Regions from separate parts of the Melissococcus plutonius ATCC 35311 genome, predicted to be linked through region 2. Evidence: riboswitches for the same ligand, from Rfam matches in the RefSeq annotation. Region 2 holds a riboswitch; the other holds the start of a gene.
What was found. Region 2 has a riboswitch for thiamine pyrophosphate ahead of thiT (energy-coupled thiamine transporter ThiT). Riboswitches for the same ligand answer to the same signal wherever they lie in the genome.
Positions count from the first base shown of each region.

Region 1 (3,424 bases), 910 kb from region 2:
AGATGGTTCAAAGATTTCCTTTCTTGGTACACCTACGCCTAATATTTTTGCCGGTGGTGAAAATATGCATGGACGATATGAATTTGTTTCTTTGCAATCTATGGAAAAAGCAACAGGTGTCATTATTAAAATTGCTGAATTAAATAGTAAAAGTGAACAATGAAGGGAATAAACAACAATTAAATATCGAACAATGAATTGTATTTATACATGGGATTTTACTTCATTTGTTTTAAGATTTTTTAAGTAAGCTATAAATATTTAGAATAAATATGAAAAATACTTTATTTTTAATTTGATTCTGATAAAATTAATAATTTACTGATAGTATCATTGATAGAATTATACAAGAGGAGAAACTATGAAAAAAAATTTACCATTGAAGATATTAATGAATAGTGTCTTATTAATTTTAATTATTGGGTTGATTTTTTATACCATGGATAGTTCTCTTACCACCATTTTTACGCAATTGTTAAAAACAAGCTGGTTGGTTATATTAGCAATCATTCTTTTGGGGTTTATTTACCAGTGGATTGAAGGTCACTCAATCAAAGCTATTGCTAAATATTTTCAACCAAAATTTTCAAAAGTTGATGGCTTCTTTACTTCGTGCCAGATTGCTTTTTATCGTGTTATTTCGTTTGGAACAGCTACCTTTGTATCTGAAGTCTATTTTTATAAAAAACAAGGAATTGCCATATCTAAGGGAATCGGTATTTCAGCAATGCATCTGATTATGTATAAATCTGCCATTATTTTTTGGGCAATAGTTGGGTTCATTTTTAAATTTTCTTCATTGCACCAACAAATGCCAAAAATGATACCATTCCTTATTTTTGGAATAATCATCACCGGATTGATTGTTTTAAGTCTGCTTTTGTTGTCAAGTAGTTTAAATGTACAAATTTTCTTTGTCTATTGGACCAATAAATGGATAAAACATCCGAAATTACGAAGTTGGGTGGACAATTGCAATTTACAAATTTATTCTTTACGTGAAACAGTTCAGACAATAACAAAAAATCGATCTGCTTTTTTACCAATTTTCGGTTGGAATATTATAAAGTTGCTATTTTGGTACATGATTCCCTATGTCTTTTTAGTAATAGATCATCCAAAAATTGATTTCTTTTTAGTCCTTTTTTTAACCAATTTAGCTATTATTCTATCTGGCATTATTCCAACACCTGCTGGCATTGGCTCTTTTGAATTTATTTATTTATTACTATTTACACCGCTTGTTGGTGAAGTGGATGCCATTGCTTCTGTATTAATTTATCGATTTGGAAGTTTCGTTTTTCCATTTTTAATTGGTATGTTTTATACGATAAATCAAAAATACAAAGAACTAAAAATAGATATTTTGAATAATAAAAAAAACAAAGAATATAAACTGAAATAGATAAATTTATTTAGCTTTTTTATTTTTATCCATTGTTTTTGGATAAACTATGCTATAATCATGATGTACTAGGGGAGTCTTTTGACTGAGATATTCTACGGAATGGACCCTTTGAACCTGTGAGTTGAGACTCGCGTAGGGAAGTCGTCTGATGAGAAAATTATTGACACTTCAACTGCTGTGAGTTGGAGTGTTTTTTTCTTTGATGCTTTTTCCCTAAATTTTTTAAGGGAGGAAATGAATGACATTTACAACAGAAGCAAGAGCGAAAGCTGAAACGATTTGGCTTGAGTGTCAGCATCATCCATTTATTAAGAAATTACAAAATGGCAGCTTAGAAATGGATATCTTTCGTTATTATTTAATTCAGGATTATCATTATTTAATTGTTTTTAATGAAATACTTTTACATGCTGCTGAATTAACGAATGAAGCTGCTAACAAAAAATTATTCTTAGACAATGCAGAAGGTTTAAAAAATACAGAAATTGCCTTTAGAAAAAATTTTTTCAAAGAATCAATGATTACAGAAAATGAAGTGAAGCAAGTACCAATAGCACCAGCAACCTATCATTATATTACCCATTTATCATCGTAGTCCATTCAGGTCAACTAAAAAGAGTAGTTGCAGCACTATTACCTTGTTATTGGTTATATAGAGAAATAGGAATAGAACTCAAACAAACAAAAATAGCCAATCCTTTCTATCAGTGTTTTATTGACACTTATACTAGTGAAGAATATAACAAATGTGTCAATCGCCAAATAATAATAACAGATGGATTGGCAGAAAAGGCAACAACTTTGGAATATGAGCAAATGCTAACCGATTTTTTAATTAGTAGTTATGAAGAACGGGCATTTTGGGAAATGGCCTATAAAAAAGAAAGTTGGAAATGAATGATGAATCAATTTAAACAAATAGAAGAAGTAAGAAACTTAGAACCGCTCGTTCACAATATAACAAATATTGTTGTTGCAAATGATTCGGCAAATGGATTACTTGCTGTTGGTGCTTCACCTTTTATGTCAAGTACAATAGCAGAAATGGAAGAAGTTGCAACAATAGCGGATTCAGAAGTGATGAATATGGGTACTTTAAATGATGAACAAATTCAAGCAATGATTGTTGCAAGCCAAACAGCAATGAGCATGAATAAACCGATTGTTTTAGATCCTGTTGGTGTCGGTGCAACGACCTATCGAAAAAAGGCAGCTATTCGTTTATTAAACGCCTTTCAACCAACATTGATTCGCGGGAATGCAGGTGAAATTGCTGCCTTAGCTAATGAAGAATGGCAGGCAAAAGGTGTTTATGCTGGTCAAGGTTCAGTGGATATCGTAACAATGGCAATAAAAGTAGCGAAAACCTATAAAAGCTTTGTAGCTGTTAGTGGAAAAACTGATGTTGTTACAGATGGAACAACAACCTATTTGATTCATAATGGAACGGATTATTTTACTAAGATGACAGGCGCAGGCTGTTTACTCTCTTGTCTATGCGGGGCATACCTTGCAAAAAGGGTACAACCAAATATAGAAGATGTTGTAACTGCTTGTACAATGTACGCTGTAGCAGGTGAGCTAACTCAAACAAAATTATCTGCTCCCTCTGTCGGATCATTCAGAACATTGCTGTTAGATCAGTTGTCTATTATTGATAGTCAGGTTGTTCAAAAGCATGCTAGAATTGAGGAAATAAAATGAAAGGGAAACTTATTGCACAAGCCTTAACGATTGCTGGGTTTGATGGTGGTGGTGGAGCTGGGATGCAAGCAGATTTGAAAGTATTTCAAGAACGTCAGGTCTTTGGTACTTCTGTTTTAACAGCATTGCCTATTCAAAACACAAAGGGTGTTAGTAATATCTTTCCGATTCCCTTGCAAGCAATAGAAGAACAATTAGCAAGCATTCAAGATGATTTTATAATTTCTGCTGTTAAAACAGGAATGTTATTCACAACAGAAATCGTTCAGTTGGTAGCTGATGTGATAAAAAAAGCAAACATGGGACCATTGG
Region 1 covers NC_015516.1:1,031,029-1,034,452, forward strand. The annotation lists gene pepT (peptidase T) at 1-163, shown strand, start outside; gene MPTP_RS04355 (lysylphosphatidylglycerol synthase transmembrane domain-containing protein) at 362-1,405, shown strand; TPP riboswitch at 1,466-1,564, shown strand; gene MPTP_RS10220 (thiaminase II/PqqC family protein) at 1,647-2,003, shown strand; gene MPTP_RS10225 (thiaminase II/PqqC family protein) at 1,997-2,305, shown strand; gene thiM (hydroxyethylthiazole kinase) at 2,309-3,112, shown strand; gene thiD (bifunctional hydroxymethylpyrimidine kinase/phosphomethylpyrimidine kinase) at 3,109-3,424, shown strand, end outside.
Region 1: it holds a riboswitch for thiamine pyrophosphate, as region 2 does, so the genes downstream of both, MPTP_RS10220 (thiaminase II/PqqC family protein) here and thiT (energy-coupled thiamine transporter ThiT) in region 2, are expected to answer to the same signal.

Region 2 (3,424 bases):
AAGAAGTACCTTGTCCATCAACAAAATAGTTATTGCCAGCCCATTGAAGAATATCTGCCGGTGTCACTAATTTTTTGTCTAAAAATGAAGTAATCATAGCTAGTGAAGTCAATGCACACCCGTTAAATTCTATTGTATTATCTTTTTGTCCGTTATTAGTACCATAGCTCAGCTGTTTCCACTTCTTATCTGTTTGTAGGTATAATGGAATTTCCAAGTGTCCTTGTAATTTATTTTGCTGAATTTCCTGATTTACTATTTCTGAATAGATCAATTTTTTTGGTTTTTCTACTTTATTCGAATATTTTTTCTTTATTGTTATCTTATCTTTTGTTGCTATATTTTTAGCTGTGTCTTCTTTTAATCCTGATTTTATCAAAAACCTAATACCAAAAAATAGAAGAAAAATTAAAAGTAAAAGTGTAAGACATTTAGAAAAAAATTTTTTCTTCTTATTCATAAATCTCCTATCAATCCTTTTCATTCATTGAGAAAATTAATATTTTATATGGATATCCTATTTCTATTAAACCATGAATAACAAAAAATTTACATAAGTTTTTTAACTTTTATTAAATTTTAATCAATCAATAAAACTATTACTATTTTTTATAAAAAAATAGTAATTTATACCTTATTGTAAATTAAAGTTGAGATTTCTTGAATTATTTTTTAATATTCGTTAGAATAGAAACAACTTGATTATTAGCTGAAATCAGATTACAGTATACCTATAAAGGAGGGTGAAGAATATTGGAGAATAATTATAAAACAAAAATTCAAAATATCAAAAAATTAATTTTCCAATCTTCACAAAATTTCTTTTCAACATTTCTAGAGGATTCAAAAGAGAAAATACAAGAAGAACAAGAAAGAGAAGCTATTTTACAAAAATTACAATTAGCCTGTATTCAAAAGTCTTTAGTTGTCCTTCAATTAAAAGAATCACCTCTTGATCAGGAATTTGAAACTGTTTCTGGTTGGATTGTTTCAAAAAATATTACTAATTCCATTATGCTTAAATTACAGAATAATCCTCAACAGATTTGTATGATTCTTGTTGATCACATCATGAAAGTGAGCACATTAGCAAAAGATTCAGCTTATCAGATTAACTAATTTTCAAAAAATGAATCATCTTAAAATAAAATGTTAAACAAATTATTTATATATTAATTTTCTTATTCATTCAATTACTTGTGCTTCTTTTTTGTACTAGATAACCTATACAGCAAATTCTATTAGGATAATTAACTTTTAAGAAATTGTGTATTTTTTATAATGGATTATTTTTGTTTATCCAAATATTTTTCTTTTCTTCCTATCCACTAGATATAAAATAATAAAACATCGAATGAAATATTTCATTCGATGTTTTATTATCTACTATATTAAAGGGAAGAATAGCTAATATTTAAAAATCATTTATAGTTTTCTATCATTGAATGTGTTTTTTTAGGTAAGAACAATTGTGGCGCTACTCTTACTAGGATAACTAAAACAATACAGATATAAATAGCATTTGCTACTCCACTAGTTCCATTAATGATAAATGAATACCAATAAGGACTCATGCCTTTCGGTGCGTACATTCCCCAAACAAATACGCCTGCCAAAAAATGCCAAAACCATCTAGAAAATGCAGCAGTTATACCACCAAGAATAACAAAACAGCTGGCTTTTGTCATCTGCTTCAATTCAATAGTATTTTTTATTTGTCTAGAAAAAATACCACCCATTCCACCAAAAGCAAAAGCAAAGGGATATTCAAAAATAATCTGTGGGACAGAAATAAAATTTTTCATTGCATTACCTAAAACAATATTTAATAAACCCCAAATAAATCCAGCAGTCATTCCTGGCAGTACGCCACGTCGATAGGAATATAGCGCTAAAGGCACCAATCCTAAAGATAGGTCAAATGATGCATTTGCTGTTTGAATGGGAATAAATGACAAAGCCATTGCCATAGCAGCAATAATCGTGCCTTCTATCCAAACACCTAAATCTAATTTCCTTGTCAAAAAAAACTCCTCCTATGTATAGAATAAACCATTCATCAAAGGAGGAGCAATATTATCTACTCCATCACAATTCCTACGCACGTACTAACGTAACAGGTTCTAGGGTTTAGAGTCTTCTCATTCTCAGCCTCATCAGGCTCCCCCTTGTGACGGTATTCTATTTAATTTTTACTTTTATATTTTCTCATTCCTATTTGCAATTGTCAAATACATATTGAAATAAAATTAACAAAATGAATAATCTTTTCGTTAATTTTTTGAAAGAATTTATCTATAAATAAAATTATTCAGAAAAATAATTGCCAGGAACCACATTAATTGTTTTTGTATGGGTATCTACATCTTTCACGTATAAAAGCGACGTATATTCATTGTTAATGGCACGTTGACCATTAAATTTAGATTCAGCAAATACGGTGATTCCAACAAGTTCAGCTTCAAATTCTTCAATCATGCTCTTCATTCCATTCACAGTTCCGCCTCCTTTCATGAAATCATCTACAACTAACACTCTTGATCCACGTTTCAAGCTACGTTTTGATAATTCCATTTTTTCAATCCGCTCGGATGAACCAGAAACATAATTTACACTAACAGTAGATCCCTCTGTTATCTTGGAATCCCTGCGTACGATAACAAATGGTACATTTAAATAATAGGATACTGCCTGGGCAATCGGTACTCCCTTTGTTGCAACAGTCATGACCGCATCAATAGATTTTCCTAAGTATTTTGATGAAATAATGCGACCTACTTGACGTAATAATTCTGATTCACCTAGTAAATCAGATAAATAAACATAACCACCAGGTAATAGACGATTTTGTTCTGATAACCTGTTACATAATTCTAAAATGATTTCTTTAGCATCTTCATAAGAAATCTTGGGAATAAATTGAACACCGCCTGCTGCCCCGGAAATTGTTTCTAACATCCCTATATCACGTTCATTAAACGTTTTTTTAATAATTGCTAAATCTTCGCTAATTGATGATTTAGCAGAATAATAGCGTTCAGCGAAATAAGTTAATGAAATGAGTGTATTAGGGTGATTCAATAGATATTGCGTCATATCTATCAGTCGTTCACTTCTGCGAATTTTCAAATCTATCACTCCTTTTTTCTATTGCTCTTTATTATAAAGTTTTTTTTCTTAAAATTCGAGTATTTTTTCTATTTTGAAAAAAATTGTTCGCTGTTTATATAAAAAAAGAAGAATTAGAAAGAAAAACTTTCGATTTTTCTTCTAATTCCTTATCATTAATTATTTTTACTTTTTCTTCGTCTGATTAAAAATAACTTACGTAATCCATTTACTAATAAAAATAAAAGAATAAAAACTAAAGTAATACTGGCACTTGGTGGTGCTTCTAAATAATAAGAAGAAGTCAAGCCAGTCA
Region 2 covers NC_015516.1:53,060-56,483, reverse strand. The annotation lists gene MPTP_RS00225 (C39 family peptidase) at 1-379, opposite strand, end outside; gene MPTP_RS00220 (hypothetical protein) at 754-1,119, shown strand; gene thiT (energy-coupled thiamine transporter ThiT) at 1,422-2,024, opposite strand; TPP riboswitch at 2,078-2,178, opposite strand; gene purR (pur operon repressor) at 2,308-3,129, opposite strand; gene MPTP_RS00205 (metal ABC transporter permease) at 3,285-3,424, opposite strand, start outside.